Regions from separate parts of the Pseudomonas sp. m6p genome, predicted to be linked through region 2. Evidence: riboswitches for the same ligand, from Rfam matches in the RefSeq annotation. Region 2 holds a riboswitch; the other holds the start of a gene.
The links. Region 2 has a riboswitch for cobalamin ahead of ACYZUM_RS12945 (CbtB domain-containing protein). Riboswitches for the same ligand answer to the same signal wherever they lie in the genome.
Positions count from the first base shown of each region.

Region 1 (9,511 bases), 1.8 Mb from region 2:
CCAGCCACGTCCGCCCGCATTGAAACGGCGCTCGACGCGCCCGGCAAAATTGCCGAACGCCACCAGCGGATGCCAGCGTTTCGGTTCACCCAGCAGCGCATCCAGCGCGACTGCGGCGACACTCAACAACGCCACACTCATTGACTCACTCCCCAATAATTTTCGTACAGCAACTCATTGAGCGGCCGCGCCTGCGCCCACCCTTCGAGTACCAGCATCGGCGCCGGATAGAATGCCTTGACCGGCCCCAGGCACAACACCGCCAATGGCTTGGCCCCGGCCGGCAGCTGCAGCAGATCGGCCAGCGCCTGCGGTTCGAACAGCGACACCCAGCCCATGCCCAGCCCCTCGGCACGGGACGCCAGCCACAGATTCTGAATCGCGCAGGACAGCGAGGCCATGTCCATTTCCGGCAGCGTACGACGGCCGAAAATGTGCTTTTCGCGATCATCCATCAGCGCCGCGACCAGCACTTCGGCGCAGTCGTTGATGCCTTCAACCTTGAGCTTCATGAACTCGTCACTGCGCTCGCCGAGGGCTTCGGCGGTACGCACGCGCTCTTCTTCGACGAGGTTCTGGATCTGCCCGCGCAGGGCGCGATCGCTGATGCGGATGAAGCGCCATGGCTGCATCAGACCGACGCTGGGCGCCTGATGCGCGGCTTCGAGCAGACGGCGCAGCAGCTCCGGCTCGACCGTGCCGCCGGTGAAGTGGCGCATGTCGCGGCGTTCGGCGATGGCTCGGTAGACGGCTGCGCGTTCGGCCTCGGAATAGGCGTTGTCGGTCATGGCCCCATCGCTGGCAAGCCAGCTCCCACAGGGGATCGCGTTTCTTCAGGCATGACACCGGCCACTGTGGGAGCTGGCTTGCCAGCGATGGCGGCCTTGAGATCTGGCGCAAACAATGCGGCAATCGCAGTCGGGTTCGACGGAAAGTAAAAATGCACGTACGACGCCGTCATCCGCCCCTCCCGATAAACCGCCTCCGCCCCGCGCCCGCCATTCGGGCTGATGCCCCGGGCAATCGGCGTCAGCTCGGTGCTGGTCAGGGAATGGTGATAGGTGTGCCCACGCAGCGAGCCCTCCGGCAAATCCACCGCTTGCAGTGCCAGTGCCGCCAGACGTTTTTGCATCACTGCCTCACCGCGCAGCAGCCCGACCAGTTCGGCGCGGGTGCCTTCGACATCGGTCAACGCGTCGAGCAGATAGAGCATGCCGCCGCACTCGGCAAGCAGTGGTTTGCCGGCGGCGTGGTGCGCGCGAATCGCATCCAGCATCGCGGTGTTTCGCGCCAGCGAGACATGGTGCAATTCCGGGTAACCACCGGGCAAATACAGACTGTCGGCGTCGGGCAATTGGGTATCGCGGATCGGCGAAAAGAAACTCAACTCGGCGCCCATCGCCCGCAGCAGATCGAGGCTGGCACCGTAGGTGAAGGCAAAGGCTTCGTCACGAGCGACGGCAATGCGCACGCCGTCGAGCAGCGGCTCAGCAGGGATCACTTCAGGCGCGGCGAACTCCACGGCCGGTGGCAGCGCTACCTCGCAACTGCTGGCCAACGCTTGGGCGGCCGCGTCGAGACGCAGGTCCAGATCATTCAGTTCGCTGGCTTGCACCAGACCGAGATGGCGGCTCGGCAACTCGATCCCGGTTTCCCGCGACAGCGCGCCGTACCAACGCAGACCTTCGGTGAGGCTGCCTTCGAGCAATTGCGCATGACGCAAAGTGCCGACGCGGTTGGCCAGCACCCCGGCAAACGGCAGGTCCGGCTGATAGCGCGCCAACCCCAGCGCCAGTGCACCAAAGGTCTGGGCCATGGCGGTGCCATCGATCACACCAAGCACCGGCACGCCGAAATGCCGCGCCAGATCAGCACTGGACGGCGTGCCGTCGAACAGGCCCATCACGCCTTCGATCAGGATCAGATCGGCTTCGGCGGCGGCTTCCCACAACAGGCGGCGGCTTTCCTGCTCGCCGACCATCCACATGTCCATTTGATACACCGGCGCACCGCTGGCGCGCTCGAGAATCATCGGGTCGAGGAAGTCCGGGCCGCACTTGAACACGCGCACCTTGCGCCCCTGATTGCGATGCAAGCGAGCGAGCGCGGCGGTGACGGTGGTCTTGCCCTGACCGGAGGCCGGGGCGGCAATCAGCACCGCCGGGCAGTGACGTGGTTGATTCAAAGTTCGACGCCTTTCTGCGCTTTGATGCCGGCCTGGAAGGCGTGCTTGAGCATACCCATTTCGGTGACGGTGTCGCCCATCTCGATCATTTCCGGTTTGGCCGCGCGGCCGGTGACGATCACGTGCTGCATCGGCGGACGCGCCTGCAGGTCGCTGAGCACTCGATCCAGATCGAGGTAGCCGTGTTTCAGGGCAATGTTCAGTTCATCCAGCACCACCAGGCCGATCGACGGATCGCGCAGCAGCTCGCGGGACACTGCCCACGCAGCTTCGGCGGCGGCGATGTCACGCTGGCGGTCCTGGGTTTCCCAGGTGAAACCCTCGCCCATTACGTGAAAACGCACTTGCTCGGGGAAGCGGCGGAAAAACAGTTCTTCGCCAGTGCTGTTGCGGCCCTTGATGAACTGCACCACACCGCACTGCATGCCGTGGCCCATGGCACGGGCAAGCATGCCGAACGCCGAGCTGCTTTTGCCTTTGCCATTGCCGGTCAACACCAGCACCAGGCCGCACTCGTCGGGCGAATTGGCGATGCGTTCGTCGATCACGGCTTTTTTGCGCTGCATACGCGCCAGATGGCGTTCGTCGCGCTCGGGGGAATCGGTCATGGGGGAGCTCTCCGTTGAGGCTGGATAACGGCGGGCAGGCACAAGAACAGACGGCAAAAAGCCTGGCATCGCCCACCGTGATGCCGCTGGATGGATCAGGCCGGTCTCCGGGCTCATGAGCGGCGAATCGCCTGACTGCGCGCCTTCCCGCGTCGGTCGACACAGTGGCTCAATGCGCAGTTTTCACTCATTTACCGTTGCGGGGGCAGCGCCGGGATCGTGATCGTCTTTCACCTGAAGACAACCCTCACCGGCTTCCCTGTTTCACTCTGTCGACACGCGTCACAGAGCACCTGAAACAAGCCGCGAAGGTTAGAGGGTTGGGGATGGAGCGTCAATTAAAGAGGGGGCCGTCGGGCGAATAACTGCCGCCGATCAATTATCTGACGCCAATCTTGTGCCACACTGAGACAAGTGATATCAAAGAGCCATGCTTTTGATTGAAAAAGCACACCACAACAATAAGGATGATGACGATGCAAGGCATGATCATCAGCAACCCGCGCCTGGAATTCCTGCGCCCGGTGCTTGAACGCTGGTTTGACTGTATTGACCGTTACAACGCGGTACGCGGTGACAACGACACACCCTACTGGCATGACGAGAAAGCCAATCTCGGCTTGCTCTCCGCTGCGGCATGGATGGCCGAGTTGGTTACCCTCTGCGATACCACCACCCGCAAGCAGAACGAGGACGGCGAGCGCAATGCCCGCGCCGACCTGTTCATCGCCGGGGCCGAAGACCGCGCCTACCTTCAGGCCACCCAGCGCTGGCCGCGGGTCAACAACCTCAACCTGACTCAGGCCCTGCTGGACATCACCAGCGATGCCAAACGCATCAGCTTCGCCAGTGACCTCAAACTCGGCTGTCTGTTCGTCGCCCCGCAGAAGGCCCAGCACAGTGCCAGCCCCGAAGAACTGCAGGACATGGTCGACGACCTGCAAAAGGAACACTGCTGCGCCGTGGCCTGGTATTTCCCCTACGCCTACCGCAAGTTGCGCAGCGAAGCGGGCAACTATCATCCGGGCATCGCCGTGCTGTTCAAAGAGGCCCGCGGTTGAGCGGTTGAACCATCGGGTGCGCAAGCTCCTCTATGATTAAGCATGCATTCATAGGGAAGATCAGCAATGCGCAAAACCCGACTCGCTCTCGTCATCGCTCTCGCCGGAGGGCTCGCCGCCTGCGGTGAATCCTCCAGCCTGCAGGTTTCCGACGGCACCGGTCCGTCACCGAAACTGCCTGAACCGAACAAAACCCTGATCCCGACGGTGAACATCGCCCCAGCGGTCGGCTGGCCTGCAGGTGGCAAACCGACCGCCGCAGCCGGTACGCAAGTGGCTGCATTTGCCGAAGGCCTCGATCACCCACGCTGGCTCTACGTGCTGCCCAACGGTGACGTATTGGTGGCGGAAACCAACGCGCCGCCCAAGCCGGATGACAGCAGTGGTATTCGCGGCTGGGTGATGAAGAAAGTCATGGGCAAAGCCGGTGCCGGCGTGCCAAGCCCGAACCGCATCACCTTGTTGCGCGACGCCGATCACGACGGCGTGGCCGAGACCCGCACGGTGTTTCTTCAAAATCTCAATTCGCCGTTTGGCATGACCCTGGTCGGTAACGATTTGTACGTCGCTGACACCGATCGCCTGCTGCGCTTTCACTACGAATTCGGCGCGACCGAGATCAAGACCCAGCCGATCAAAGTCACCGATCTGCCTGGCGGTACGCTGAACCATCACTGGACCAAGAACGTCATCGCCAGCAAGGACGGCAGCAAGCTGTATGTCACCGTCGGCTCGAACAGCAACGTCGGCGAGAATGGTCTGGATAAAGAGGAAGGTCGCGCCGCGATCTGGGAAGTGGATCGCGCCACCGGCAATCACCGGATCTTCGCCTCGGGCATTCGTAACCCCAACGGTCTGGCGTGGGAACCCACCACAGGCGCGCTGTGGACAGCAGTCAACGAACGTGACGAAATCGGCAGCGACCTGGTGCCGGACTACATCACCTCGGTCAAGGACGGTGGCTTCTATGGCTGGCCTTTCAGCTATTACGGCCAGCACGTGGATGTGCGGGTGAAGCCGCAGAATCTGGATCTGGTGGCCAAGGCCATCGCTCCGGACTACGCCGTCGGCCCGCACACTGCCTCGCTGGGCCTGACCTTCGCCGAAGGCAACAGCCTGCCGGCGCAGTTCAAGGAAGGCGCGTTCATCGGTCAACACGGCTCGTGGAACCGCAAACCGCACAGTGGCTATAAGGTGATTTTCGTACCATTCGCCGCCGGCAAGCCGAACGGAGCACCGGTGGATGTGCTGACCGGTTTCCTCGACAAGGACGAGAACGCTTTGGGCCGCCCGGTAGGCGTGGCAATCGACCAGCAAGGTGGTTTGCTGGTGGCGGATGATGTGGGGAACAAGGTTTGGCGGGTTTCGTCCGCCAAGTAACTTTTGCCTGACCTGAAACAACTGTGGGAGCGAGCCTGCTCGCGAATGCGTAGTGTCAGCCTCCATTGGGTTGACTGATACACCGCTTTCGCGAGCAGGCTCGCTCCCACATTGGAATGGCTGCTATTTTTACTACGGGTTATGCGCCAGATGCTCCGGCTGCAACACCCGCTTGGCACTCAGATACGCCTTCTGCCAATACGCCTTCGACAGGCTGTCCAGCTTCACTGTGCCGCCGGTTGCTGGCGCATGCACGAAGCGACCTTCCCCCACGTAGATCCCCGCATGGCTGACCTGAGAGCCGCCGTTGGTGGCGAAGAAGATCAGGTCGCCGGTCTGCAACCCTTCCTTGCCCACATTCGGCGCCTGCATCACGATCATCTCGCGGGTGGAGCGCGGCAGGGAGATGCCGGCGGCATCGCGGTAGACGAAACCTATCAGACCGCTGCAATCAAACCCGGAGTCTGGCGTGTTGCCGCCCCAGCGATAGGGCGTGCCAACCAGGCCCAGCGCGCGAAACAGCACGTCTTCAGCAGCGGGCGAAAAAGCTTGGGAGGGCCCGAACACCACCGGAGCGCGTACCACGGGCGCAGGCGGCGGGGTGCGGCTGGCGCAGGCGCTGAGCAGCGCTGCGAAGAAAATCAATGTGAGGCGGGCCGACATCGTCATAAGCAGAACATCCTGATCTGGCTGCGGCTTTCTCTGCCGAATGGACAGAAACAAAACCGCCTGCGGAGCACGCAGGCGGTTTGCCATCAATATAGATACAGGATTCTAGCGGCTACGCGGCAAACTTCAAGTAAGACTTTAACTTCACCTTGTAAAGTCTAGGTCTACTCCCTTGCCGGGCACCGTTCTTGTCGCCACGGACGTGGCGACAACGGGGGAATTACTTGCGAGCGGTGACCACGGTCGGAGCCATCGCGAGCGCGCGTTTGGCTTCGATGAAGGTCTTGCTCCAGTAGCTGTCACCCAGGCTGTCGATGCGAACACCGCCGCTGCGACGACTGCTGGAGTGGATGAACTGATTGTCACCCAGGTAGATCCCGGCGTGGCTTACACGACCGCGACGACCGTTGGTGGCGAAGAACAGCAGATCGCCCGGCTCAAGGTTGCCGCGCGAGACCAGAGGCGCATCCACGTTGATCATTTCACGGGTGGAGCGCGGCAGATTCATGCCGGCCTCTTCGCGGAACAGGTAACCGATGAAACCGCTGCAGTCGAAACCGGCTTCAGAGGTGCCGCCGAAACGGTAACGGGTACCGATCAGGGACATGCCGCGTTCAAGGATACTGTCGGCCAGAACCGGGAGCTCGTACGGCTTCTTGTTGAAGTCCGAGAGTTCTTTTTCGGTGTCCAGCTCTTCCTGGTAAGTAACGGAAGACTGGGCAGTGGCAGAATTTTTAACCTGCTGAGGCTGCTCTTGAACTGGAGAATGAGCAGCGCAACCGAACAACAGGGTGACGAGTGCGAGAGGCACGAGGGGTGCGAAGCGATTTAGCATGGGCACGACCGTGGCTGAAGTTGTAAAGAAGCCGAGACTATGCCCGCTATCGGCCTCATTTGCAAATTCAATCGATCTTTTTGTGACTTCCCGGTTTCTCGTTTACATCTAAGCGCTTAAGCCCATTTGACTCGATACGCGGTCTGCATACGTTGCGGAAACGCGGATTTTCTGGCGCCTGAAATATGTCGAAACGTGCTGAAAGCCTCGTATTTCAAGGGCTGACTACCAACCGAGGGTCTCTTTCAGGAACGGAATTGTCAGCTTGCGTTGCGCCTGCAACGAGGCCTGATCCAGCTGTTCGAGCAGGTCGAACAGTGCACTCATGCTGCGGGTGCCGCGGGTCAGAATAAAGTGTCCGACTTCATCGGTCAGGTGCAGGCCGCGACGCGAAGCACGCAATTGCAGGGCACGCAATTTGTCTTCATCGGAAAGCGGGCGCATCTGGAAGATCAGCGCCAGCGTCAGGCGCGATTTGAGGTCAGCCAGTTTCACCGGCAGCTCGCGTGGCGAGGTTGAAGCGGCAATCAGCAAACGCCGACCGCTGTCACGCAAGCGGTTGAACAGATGAAACATCGCCTCTTCCCAGTCCGGCTTGCCGGCAATCACCTGCAAGTCATCCAGGCAGACCAGTTCGTACTGCTCAAGGTTGTCGAGGATTTCGATACCGCGATCCATCAATTCGGCCAGCGGCAGGTACACCGCCGGCTCACCCATCTGCTCAAAGCGCAGGCAAGCCGCCTGCAACAGATGCGTACGCCCTACCCCGTGCTTGCCCCACAGGTAGATCAGGCTTTCGGTCCAACCGGCGTCGGCTTCGCATAGGCGCTCGACATAGCCGAGTGCAGCGGCATTGGCGCCTGGGTAGTAGTTGATGAAGGTGGCGTCGTCACGCAGACGCACACCTAGGGGCAGCTGAATCGGTTTCATGCTGACTGAACAGTTCTCAAGGAACCGTTAGTGGCCTCTGTGTAATGTTTGCGAAGTTTATACCCGTGAAGCTGAGCGCACAATGCGACAGACCCCAAGCAAAATCAAAGGTTTGCGTTAACACGCTGGTTTTATGACAGTTTCTCTGACGCGGTATCGAACGAACCCGCCGCAAAACCCGGGCCAACCCGGCACAATGCCGGGCCGCCCGTGATCGGATTACAACTCGGGCTCATCGGTCCCGCTGTAAATATCCGAGTCCTTGTACAAATCGTGCACGTGACGCACCAGCACCATGATCACCGCCGCCACCGGCAATGCCAGCAGCACACCGGTAAAGCCGAACAGCTCGCCGCCGGCCAGAATCGCGAAAATCACCGCCACCGGATGCAGACCGATCCGGTCACCCACCAGCAAAGGCGTCAGCACCATGCCTTCGAGCGCCTGCCCGACCATGAACACCGCCACGATTCCGATCATCGGATACAGATCACCACCGAACTGGAACAAGCCGGCAATCAGCGCCGCGCCAATGCCGATGACAAAGCCCATGTACGGCACGATGGCCGCCAGACCGGCGATCAGGCCGATCAACAGCCCCAGTTCCAGCCCAACGATCATCAGACCCGCTGCGTAAATCACGCCCAGCGCCAGCATCACCAGCAACTGCCCGCGCACGAACGCGCCGAGCACCTCGTGGCACTCACCCGCGAGCGAGACGATGGTTTCTTCACGGTCACGGGGCAGCAGGCTGCGGATCTTGGCCATCATCACATCCCAGTCACGCAGCAGGTAGAAACTCACCACCGGAATCAACACCAGATTCGCCAGCCAGCCGATCAGCGCCAGGCTTGAAGCCGTGGCCTGACTCAGCACCACACCGACGATGTCAGTGGTTTGCCCCATGTGTTCACTGATTGCAGCCTTGACCTTGTCGAACTTCCAGAAACCGTCCGACAGGCCCAGTTTCGACTGCGCCCACGGCAGCGCCGTGTGCTGCAGCCAATCGAGCATCTGCGGTGCCAGTTCGTACAAGCGCAACAACTGCTTGGCGAGCATCGGTACCAACACCAGCAACAACGTGGTGACAATCAGGGTGAACAAGGCAAACACCGCGATCACGCCCCAGGTGCGGGACAGTCCGAGTCGTTCAAGGCGATCCACCAGCGGATCGAACAGGTACGCCAGCAGCAGCGCCACCAGAAACGGCGTGAGGATCGGGTGCAGCAACCAGACAAACGCGCAAAGCAGGACCACCCCACCGAGCCAGAACCAACGCCGCGTATCGGCCATGTATCACTCCTGCTTCTATATAAGGAAAGACTTACCAGCGAAACCGCAACGACGATGCCGCAGGGGCCGGCGCGGCAACCGGCGCTGCACCGACAACAGCCGGTTGTGGCGCCGGCACGGGCGCCGGCGCTTCAGCCGGCAGCTCCTGCAACTTCGCTAACGACAACTGCGCGCGCAACTGATCGGCACTGCCGTTGACCCGATACACGATGCGATCACCATCGACACTTTGCAGACGCACACCAAACGGTTCGAGTAACCGCAGCAGTGTGGCGTAATGCTCAAGATTCATGCCCTGCACTTCCAGGGTCTGTTGGCCCGAAGCACCAGGCTTGGCGACAAATCGCGGCGCCAGACGCTCCGCTACCGCCAGCATTACCGCATCGGCCACGCCAGCCTGATCGGCACCCTGCACGCTGCCGGCCTCTTTCTGATCGCCCAGCCACAGATGCCACTTGGCCTGCCACTGCCCACCCTCTTCGTGCGCATGCACCGCCAGCAAGGCATCCGCACCGTAACGCTCCGAAGCGCCGCGCAATGGTGCGGGATC
Region 1 covers NZ_CM147084.1:1,052,673-1,062,183, reverse strand. Annotated here, with positions in the region: gene cbiB (adenosylcobinamide-phosphate synthase CbiB) at 1-141, opposite strand, end outside; gene bluB (5,6-dimethylbenzimidazole synthase) at 138-788, opposite strand; gene ACYZUM_RS05000 (cobyrinate a,c-diamide synthase) at 785-2,185, opposite strand; gene cobO (cob(I)yrinic acid a,c-diamide adenosyltransferase) at 2,182-2,793, opposite strand; cobalamin riboswitch at 2,875-3,105, opposite strand; gene ACYZUM_RS04990 (hypothetical protein) at 3,270-3,854, shown strand; gene ACYZUM_RS04985 (PQQ-dependent sugar dehydrogenase) at 3,921-5,234, shown strand; gene ACYZUM_RS04980 (C40 family peptidase) at 5,367-5,903, opposite strand; gene ACYZUM_RS04975 (C40 family peptidase) at 6,124-6,738, opposite strand; gene hda (DnaA regulatory inactivator Hda) at 6,964-7,668, opposite strand; gene ACYZUM_RS04965 (AI-2E family transporter) at 7,888-8,961, opposite strand; gene ACYZUM_RS04960 (DUF2066 domain-containing protein) at 8,993-9,511, opposite strand, start outside.
Region 1: linked by a shared signal. The riboswitch ahead of cobO (cob(I)yrinic acid a,c-diamide adenosyltransferase) and the one ahead of ACYZUM_RS12945 (CbtB domain-containing protein) in region 2 are both predicted to bind cobalamin.

Region 2 (9,511 bases):
CGCTTGCTGGTGGTTGGCGCGTTGCTGTTTTCGGTTTGTCAGGCGTTTGGCTGGATCAACGAGTTTTACCGTTCGGACATCGTCTACGAATTTTTGCTGGGGATCGGCATTGGCGTGCTCTATCGCCGGGGCTGGATCGGTGCGGGTCTGTGGCTGCCACTGTTGGCGATGGGCGCCGCGTTGTCGGCGATCTATCACCTGGCGCCGGCGCCAAGGCTGTTGAACTGGGGCGTGCCGAGCGCGGTGCTGGTGATGGCGTGCATGGCACTGGAGCGCTACGTCGAGCGCAACCGCGTGATGAAATGGCTCGGTGACTGTTCCTATTCGGTGTATCTGATGCACGTGCTGGTGCTGTCGGTTGGCGGTTTTATCGCGCGGCGTTACGGGGTCAACCCGTATCTGATGTTCATCGTCTGCGCGGTGGCCATCGCTGTGGGGTCATGGTTGAGCTACGAATGGGTGGAAAAACGCAGCTATCGGTGGCTTAAAGCACGGATCGATGGCGAACCGCTACGCGTACCGGGCGAGAATCTTTCCCGACAAAAATACTAGGACTTTGTCCGGCGCAATGATTGGCGTAAACTGCGCCCAAGCCTGCGAGGAGTTTCCATGACCGCTATTACCATTACCGACGCCGCCCACGATTACCTGGCCGATCTGCTCTCCAAGCAGAACACCCCGGGTATCGGCATCCGCGTCTTCATCACCCAGCCTGGTACCCAGTACGCCGAAACCTGCATTGCCTACTGCAAGCCGGGCGAAGAAAAACCTGAAGATACCGCGCTGGGGCTGAAAAGCTTCACTGCTTATATCGATTCGTTCAGTGAAGCGTTTCTCGACGATGCCGTCGTCGACTACGCCACCGACCGCATGGGCGGCCAGCTGACCATCAAGGCGCCAAACGCCAAAGTCCCGATGGTCAACGCCGACAGCCCGGTCAACGAGCGCATCAACTACTACCTGCAAACCGAAATCAACCCGGGGCTGGCCAGCCACGGCGGTCAGGTCAGCCTGATCGATGTGGTCGAGGACGGCATTGCCGTGCTGCAGTTCGGCGGCGGCTGCCAGGGCTGCGGCCAGGCCGACGTGACCCTGAAGGAAGGTATCGAGCGCACCTTGCTTGAGCGTATTCCAGAGCTCAAAGGTGTGCGCGACGTGACCGACCACACGCAGAAAGAAAACGCCTACTACTGAGTAAGGTGTTCACTGCGAACATGAAAAACGGCGCCCCGTGAGCGCCGTTTTTTTATGCACTTGATTAATGAGTGCCTGTTTATTGTGTGGCGAGGGGATTTATCCCCGATGGGTTGCGAAGCAGCCCCAGAAAAGGAACTGCAAGCGCAGTTCATCGGGGATAAATCCCCTCGCCACAGGTTGGCACCCAATCCCATATGATTCAGGGTCTGTAGAGGTGCGCATGCCCCGCGCGATACAGCGACGACTCGCTAAACACCTCACTGCCCAGCACCCGACCCACCAGAATCAACGCCGTACGCCGAAACCCCTTGGCCTCAACCTTCGCCGCAATGTCCTCCAGCGTCCCCACCACCCAATCCTGATCCGGCCATGTTGCCCGGTGAATCACCGCAATCGGGCAATCCGCGCCGTAATGCGGCAGCAATTCAGTGATGATTTTCTGCAGATGGTTGACCCCCAGGTGAATCGCCATGGTCGCGCCATGCTGCGCCAGACTGCTCAACTCCTCACCCACCGGCATCGCGGTCTTGTCCGCGTAGCGGGTCAGAATCACGCTCTGTGACACATCCGGCAGCGTCAGCTCGGCGCCGAGCAAGGCTGCACAGGCGGCGGTGGCGGTGACGCCGGGGATGATTTCGAACGGAATATTCAACTCGCGCAGATAACGAATCTGCTCGCCAATCGCGCCGTACAGGCTCGGATCACCCGAGTGCACCCGCGCCACGTCCTGGCCCTTGCCGTGGGCGGTTGTGATCAATTCAATGATCTGCTCCAGATGCAATTCGGCGCTGTTGACCACCGTTTCCGCCTGATGTCCCTTGAGCACGGCGGCCGGCACCAGCGAGCCTGCGTAGATGATCACCGGGCAGCTGCGGATCAGCCGCTGGCCTTTGACGGTGATCAATTCCGGGTCGCCGGGGCCGGCGCCGATGAAGTAGACGGTCATGAAGAAATCCTGTGAAAAACGGGGCAGGGCAACGCTTCAGATGAAGATTGCTCATGATCAAACAGGGGGATTATCGGGAATTTACGCAGCGCCGGCCAATGCCAGTGTCGCCTGAGCGTATTTCTGCCGGGAAATCAGCAGCTTTGCCGGTGCCTGAATCAACTGCTCGGCCAGGGCCAGGGCGGCACTTTCCGCCACACCGTAGCAACCGGTGCGCTCATAGGCGATCTGCGAGTGATGGCTCAGTCGCTGCTGGTAAATGGCCAATTCTTCGCTGCTGAAATACAACAGCGGCAGCGCCAGTTGGCTGGCCAGTTCCTGCAAACCGGGTTCATCACGTTTAAGGTCGATGCTGGCCAGGGCCTTGACCGCCTCGAGTTCTATGCGATGCGCCTGCAATGCCTGATCGAGTAACGCGCGCAGCGTGCTGGCCGGGCAGCCGCGCTGGCAGCCCAGGCCAACCACGAAGGTCGGCGCTGCGCGGTCATCGGTCATGCGTGGTACTGACCATCGCTTTTGCGGCGGAACAACCAGGCGCTGATCAGGCCCAAGGCCAGCCAGAACGCCACGTTGGTCAACTGCGAAGCGATTTTGAACTGAGTTTCCAGCGCCTCCGGGGCGAGCATCGAATGCACTTCCGGTTGCGGCGCGCCGATCACGTGCGGCACGGCGAGGATCGCCACGCCCAGCAGCTTCATCAGCCAGTGGCGGCTGAACACGATCAGCGCCAGGCCGACTGCGGTGGAAGCGGCGGTGCCGATCCACCACGTTTGCCGCGACGCCAGATCGGCGGCAGCGGTGCCCGGCAGTTCAGGCGGCAGGCCGAGGGTCGGCGCGAGGACGAAGGTCGCGTAACCGGCCAGGCCCCAGAGTAGGCCCTGCGAAGTTTTGGTCGGTGCACGCAGGGTGTACAGGCCGGCGAGCATCAGCGCGAAACCGACCGCCACTACCAGATTGCCGCCGGTGGTCGAGACCACGCGTTGCCAGCCGTCTTCCGGCTCCCAGGCTTCAGCGTCGTGAGTGTGTGCGGCTGTACCGGCGGCGTGTTCGTGAACGGCCACCGGCTCGGACTTCTCGAAGGTTTCGGCCTGCAGAATCAGTGGCGAAACCCAGAAGCTTTGCAGCAACGTCAGCAGCAGGGCGGCCAGCAGGCCGGTGAAGCCTGCGGTTTGCGCGATACGCTTGATCATGTCGGCAGGTCTCAGTGGCACGGGAACGCGGCGCTGTGGCGGGTATCGTGAGCGGCGTTGTGCACCGCTTCGATGTGCGAGAAACCGGCGAAATAAACGAGGCCTGCACCCAGGATCGACGCCAAGATCGCGGCGGTCAGGCGTTGGCTCAAGGTGGCGGTGCTGGAGATTTTGTCGGTGTTGCTGCCGGTGCTGCTGATGATCGACATGGCGCTTCCCTCTGGAGTGTCAGCGGGTGATATAGAGCGCATGGAAACCCCTGCGAGTCGGGCACGCAGAGGTTCGAACAGCGCCCGCCCACCGCGGGTTTGTTATGTTCAGCGACGCAAAATGCGCGCTGTGTGTTGCGGGCCGGTCTCCGGGCTCACGAGGGGTTGGCATCAGGCCGACCTGCAAGCATCACCTTCCCATGCCGCAATGGCACAGTGGATTCGACGCTTCGCTCGCTTACCGTTGCGGGGGCAGCACCGGACTGACATGGCTTTGAGTAAAGCACATGATTCACCGGTTTCCCGTTTCACCCTGTGAAGGGCACCCGTAACAAGTTGTGTAGGAGAGCATGGGTTGGGGAATTTAGTCAATTTTGGGGGTGGATCCGTTGCTGCGGTAACGGCCGCTTAGGGTTCCGCCCTTACGGCGGGTCACTTTGGCAAAAGCCCCAAAGTAACCAAAGGGCTTTACCCTGACGTTCGGCCCTCGCTTGGGCTCGGGTTCCTTCGCTGCGGGATTCATCCGGGGGCAGCGCCTACGGTTTGCTTCGCTGCACCTCCTCTCGCTGTGTTTGGCTGCGCCAAACGGTCGCTGCGCTCCCACCCCGGATAAATCCCTCCACTCAGCCTGCCGACGGGCCTTGAGATCAAAAGCTTTACTCGAGCTAACGCTCATCGTGTTGAGTGGGGCGGCTTCGCCGCATGGGGTGTGCACGAATTAAATTGTGGGAGCTGGCTTGCCAGCGATGGCGGCCTGACAGCCGACCAAATTCCTAACTGAATACACCCAATCCCTGTAGGAACTGCCGAAGGCTGTGATCTTTTGATCTGGCTTTGGCTTTGGCTTTGGCTTTGGCTTTTGATCTTCAGCCCCTTCGGCAGGCCGAGCGAAGGTGTCCATCCGGGGGTAGGCGCGCAGCGCCATGCGGCGAAGCCGCATACATCGAGAGGAGGTGCAGCGAAGCAAACCGTAGGCGATGCCCCCGGATGGACACCGTAGGGAGGGAACACTGAGCCTCAGCGAAGTGCCGTACGCCGGGGCAAAGCCTTTTGGGTTACCTTTTCGGCGTCTGGAAAAGGTGACTCGCTGTAAGAGCGAAACCGCCAGCGGCGACACCCGCAGAAACAGATATGCCCCCAATCCAAAAAAAACCAGATCCCGTAACCCGAGGTCTGGCAAAAGTGACCCGCCGCAACGGCGAAACCGTAATCAGCAACCCCCGCAGCAACGGATATGCCCCCAATCCAAACATTGACCCATCCTCAACCCATGCGTAGCCTTGCACCTTCGAGGTTCTTCGGCCCACGCTGAAGCTAAGAAGGGAACGCGGTCAAAGCCGCGGCTGCCCCCGCAACTGTGAACGGTGAAGTTCGTTGCCACGCCACTGCCAGCTCAATCCACTGAGCCCGCGGGAAGGCGCAGCGAATGCCAGGCCCAAGGCCTGAACACCGTCAGCCAGGAGACCTGCCTCGTGACAGATTTCTCACTACAACCGGGCGGGGTGATCCGGTGGCGAATTCTTCCGCGCGCACGCTCGCAGCGGATCTCGTCCCGTATGCCCGCCACCTTGCCAAAGGGCATCCGATGAAAACACTGGCCAAACTCCCCGTCACCATCGTCACCGGTTTCCTCGGCTCGGGCAAAACCACCTTGCTGCGCCATATGCTCGACAACGCTCAGGGCCGCCGTATCGCGGTGATCGTCAACGAGTTCGGCGAGCTGGGAATCGACGGTGAGATCCTCAAACAATGCACCATCGGCTGCACCGAAGAAGAAGCCACCGGCCGCGTCTACGAACTGGCCAACGGCTGCCTGTGCTGCACAGTGCAGGAAGAGTTCTTCCCGGTGATGCGCGAACTGGTCGCCCGTCGCGGCGATCTCGATCACATTCTGATCGAGACGTCCGGTCTGGCTCTGCCAAAACCATTGGTGCAAGCCTTCCAGTGGCCGGAAATCCGCAACGCCTGCACCGTGGACGCGGTGATCACCGTGGTCGACAGCCCGGCCGTGGCCGCCGGTACCTTCGCCGCGTTCCCGGATCAGGTCGATGCCCAGCGCAAACTCGATCCGAATCTGGATCACGAATCGCCGCTGCACGAACTGTTCGCCGACCAACTGGCCAGCGCCGATCTGGTGATCCTCAACAAGGCCGATCAGACCAGCGCCGAAGATCTGGCTCGCGTTCGCGCTGAAGTCGCTGAAGAACTGCCGCCAGCGGTGAAAATCATCGAAGCCAGCAACGGTCGCCTGCCGCTGGACGTGCTGATCGGTCTCGGTGCCGGTTCCGAAGAACACATCGACAGCCGCCACAGCCATCACGATCACCACCACGACGGTGATGACGATCACGATGACCACGATCACGACGCCTTCGATTCGATCTCCATTGAACTGCCGCAAGCCGACGAAAGCCTGTTGCTCGACGCGCTGACGCAATTGGTGGTCAAGCACGGCATCCTGCGTGTGAAGGGCTTCGCGGCGATTCCGAACAAGCCGATGCGTCTGTTGATTCAAGGCGTGGGCACGCGTTTCGACAAGCACTTCGACCGCCAGTGGGGCGCTGATGAATCGCGTGTCACTCGTCTGGTGCTGATCGGCCAGAAGCTCGACGCCGCGCAACTCGAAGCGCAACTGCGCGCCGCGCTCAGCGTTTAAGCCATGCACCTGCTCAGGACCCAGCCCGGCGGTTTCGTGTCGGATGACAACATTGCCGACCTTGGACAAACCCCCGCCGAGCTGGTGATCCTGTGCAGCGGCGATTCCAGCCTGGCGCTGCTCGCCGAAGCGGCGCAGCAACTGCCTGAGGATTACCCGAGCCTGCGCCTGGCCAATCCGATGCAGGTGCAGAATCACGCCTCGGTCGATCTGTATGTCGATGAGGTGCTACGGCACGCCAAGGTCATTCTGATTTCGTTGCACGGCGGCATCGCCTATTGGCGTTACGGTGTCGAGCGTCTGGTGGAATTGTCCGAGCGCGGCGTGCAGGTGATTCTGGTACCGGGGGATGACCGTCCCGACCCGGAACTCAGCGACCTGAGCACCGTGCCCGCCGAAGATCGCGACCGTCTCTGGCAGTTTTTGCGTCAGGGCGGCATGGGCAATGCGCAGGGCTTCTTCCATTGCCTGGCCAACCGCTGGCTGTCGCGCGACTACACCTGGGGCGAGCCGCAGGCGCTGCCGCGTACGGCGATTTACCACCCACAGAAAAACACCGCCGCACTGAGCGACTGGCAAGCCGATTGGCTGCCCGGTCAACCAGTGGCGGCGGTGTTGTTTTATCGCTCGCATTTGCAAGCGGCGAACACCGCGTTCATCGACGTGTTCTGCCAACGCTTGCAGGCGGCGGGGCTCAATCCGTTGCCGATCGCCGTCGCCAGCCTGAAAGAACCCGGCTGCCTGTCGGTGGTCGAGGACTGGCTGGATGAGGTCGAAGCTGCGGTGATCCTCAACACCACCGGCTTCGCGCAATCCAGCCCGGAAGCGCCGCACCTGCGGCCGTTCCGGCGCAATATTCCGGTGATTCAGGCGATCTGCGCCCAGGACAACGAGCCGGGCTGGCGTGACAGCGAACAGGGGCTGGGGCCACGAGATCTGGCGATGCACATTGCCTTGCCGGAACTCGACGGGCGCATCATCAGCCGGCCGATCAGCTTCAAGGATCTGGCCTGGCGCAGCGAGCGCAGTCAGTCCGACGTGGTCTGCTACCGGGCGCAACCCGAGCGCATGGATTTTGTCGCTGAACTGGCCCGACGCTGGAGCGATCTGGCGCGGTTGCCGAACGCGGAAAAACGTATTGCGCTGATCCTCGCCAACTACCCGACCCGCGATGGTCGGATTGGCAATGGCGTCGGTCTCGACACGCCGGCGGCGGCATTGAATATCCTGCGCGCGTTGCAGACCGAAGGCTTTCCGTTGACGGCTGAGTTGCCGGACAGCGGCACCGCGTTGATCCAGCAATTACTCGGCGGAGTCAGCAACGACCTCGACAGCATCGACCTGCGTCCGTGTCAGCAAAGTCTGGCGATGGACGCCTACCTGGCGATGTTCAATGCGCTGCCCGAGGCCAATCGCGCGGCCGTGCTGGAACGCTGGGGCGCGCCGCAAAACGACCCGATGTGCCGCGACGGGCGAATGATGATCGCCGGGCTGCGTTTTGGCCTGACCTTCGTCGGCATTCAGCCGGCGCGCGGTTATCAGGTCGATCCAAGTGCGGTGTATCACGACCCGGATCTGGTGCCGCCGCACGGCTATCTGGCGTTCTATTTCTGGCTGCGCAACACCTACGGTGCGCACGCGGTGATTCACGTCGGCAAGCACGGCAACCTCGAATGGCTGCCGGGCAAGGGTGTCGGCCTTTCGGAAAGTTGCTGGCCGGACGCGCTGCTCGGGCCGCTGCCGAACATCTATCCGTTTATCGTCAACGACCCGGGCGAGGGCGCGCAAGCCAAACGGCGCACGCAAGCGGTGATCATCGACCACCTGATGCCGCCGCTGACCCGCGCCGAAACCTACGGCCCGTTGCGCAATCTGGAACTGTTGGCCGACGAATATTACGAGGCACAACTGCTCGATCCGCGTCGTGCGCGAGAGTTGCAACGCGATATTCTGCAACTGGTGCGCGAGACGCAGATCGATCGCGAACTGCAACTCGACGCCGGTCTGGACAGTGACGCCGACGCCGCGATCTGGCTGCCGCGGCTGGACACCTACCTGTGTGATCTGAAGGAATCGCAGATTCGCGATGGCCTGCACATCTTTGGCGAATCGCCGACCGGACGTTTGCGCATCGATACCTTGCTGGCTTTGCTGCGCATTCCGCGTGGTGACGGCAAAGGCGCGCAGTCGAGTCTGCTGCGGGCGTTGGCCAAGGCCTTCGAGCTGGGGTTTGATCCGCTGGATTGCGCACTTGCCGACCCGTGGAACGGCCCGCGCCCGGCGGAGCTGCAAAGCGTCAGCGACGAAATCTGGCGCACCGCCGGTGACACCCGCGAACGCCTCGAACTGTTCGCCACCCACCTGATCGCCCAAGCACTGGGCAGTCCCTGTGGGAGCGAGCCTGCTCGCGAAGGCGGCGCGTCAACCAACGCATCGTTCACTGATACACCGCCTTCGCGAGCAGGCTCGCTCCCACAAGGGGCGTGTTGGGCTGAAGTGAGCGCGATCATTGAAAACCTGCGCGAAGTCATCGCCCCACGCCTCGACGCCTGCGGCCCCGCCGAAATGCGCGGTCTGCTCGACGCCCTCAACGGCCGCTTCGTCCCCGCCGGCCCAAGTGGCGCGCCCAGCCGTGGCCGTCTCGACGTGCTGCCCACCGGGCGCAACTTCTACTCGGTGGACGTGCGCAACCTGCCGACCACCACCGCGTGGCGCATCGGCTTCCAGTCCGCCACGTTGATTCTCGAGCGGCATTTGCAGGATCACGGCGATCACCTGCGTCAGCTCGGCCTGTCCGTGTGGGGCACCGCGACCATGCGCACTGGCGGCGACGACATCGCCCAGGCCATGGCGCTGATGGGCGTGCGCCCGGTGTGGGCCACCGGCAGTCAGCGCGTCGATGATTTCGAGATTCTGCCGCTCAGCCTGCTCGACCGGCCACGGGTCGACGTCACGCTGCGGGTCTCGGGTTTTTTCCGCGATGCTTTTGCCAACCTGATTCGTCTGTTCGACGCTGCCGTGCAAGCGGTGGCGGCGCTGGACGAACCGGATGACCTCAACCCGCTGGCGGCGAAGGTGCGTGCCGAGCGCGAGGCGCTGTTGCAATCGGGGCTGGATGCCGACGCGGCGCGGCGTCAGGCCGGCTGGCGGATCTTCGGCGCCAAACCCGGTGCCTATGGTGCGGGCGTACAGGGCGCGATCGACGGTCGCTTGTGGCAGAGTCGTGAGGATCTGGCCGAGGTCTACCTGAACTGGGGCGCTTACGCTTATGGTGGGGCGGATGAGGGCACCGCTGCGCGCGAACAGTTCGTCC
Region 2 covers NZ_CM147084.1:2,815,285-2,824,795, reverse strand. Annotated here, with positions in the region: gene ACYZUM_RS12970 (acyltransferase family protein) at 1-552, shown strand, start outside; gene nfuA (Fe-S biogenesis protein NfuA) at 610-1,194, shown strand; gene cobM (precorrin-4 C(11)-methyltransferase) at 1,397-2,143, opposite strand; gene ACYZUM_RS12955 (cobalamin biosynthesis protein) at 2,225-2,638, opposite strand; gene ACYZUM_RS12950 (CbtA family protein) at 2,635-3,333, opposite strand; gene ACYZUM_RS12945 (CbtB domain-containing protein) at 3,345-3,542, opposite strand; cobalamin riboswitch at 3,666-3,887, opposite strand; cobalamin riboswitch at 4,817-5,029, shown strand; gene cobW (cobalamin biosynthesis protein CobW) at 5,128-6,198, shown strand; gene cobN (cobaltochelatase subunit CobN) at 6,202-9,511, shown strand, end outside.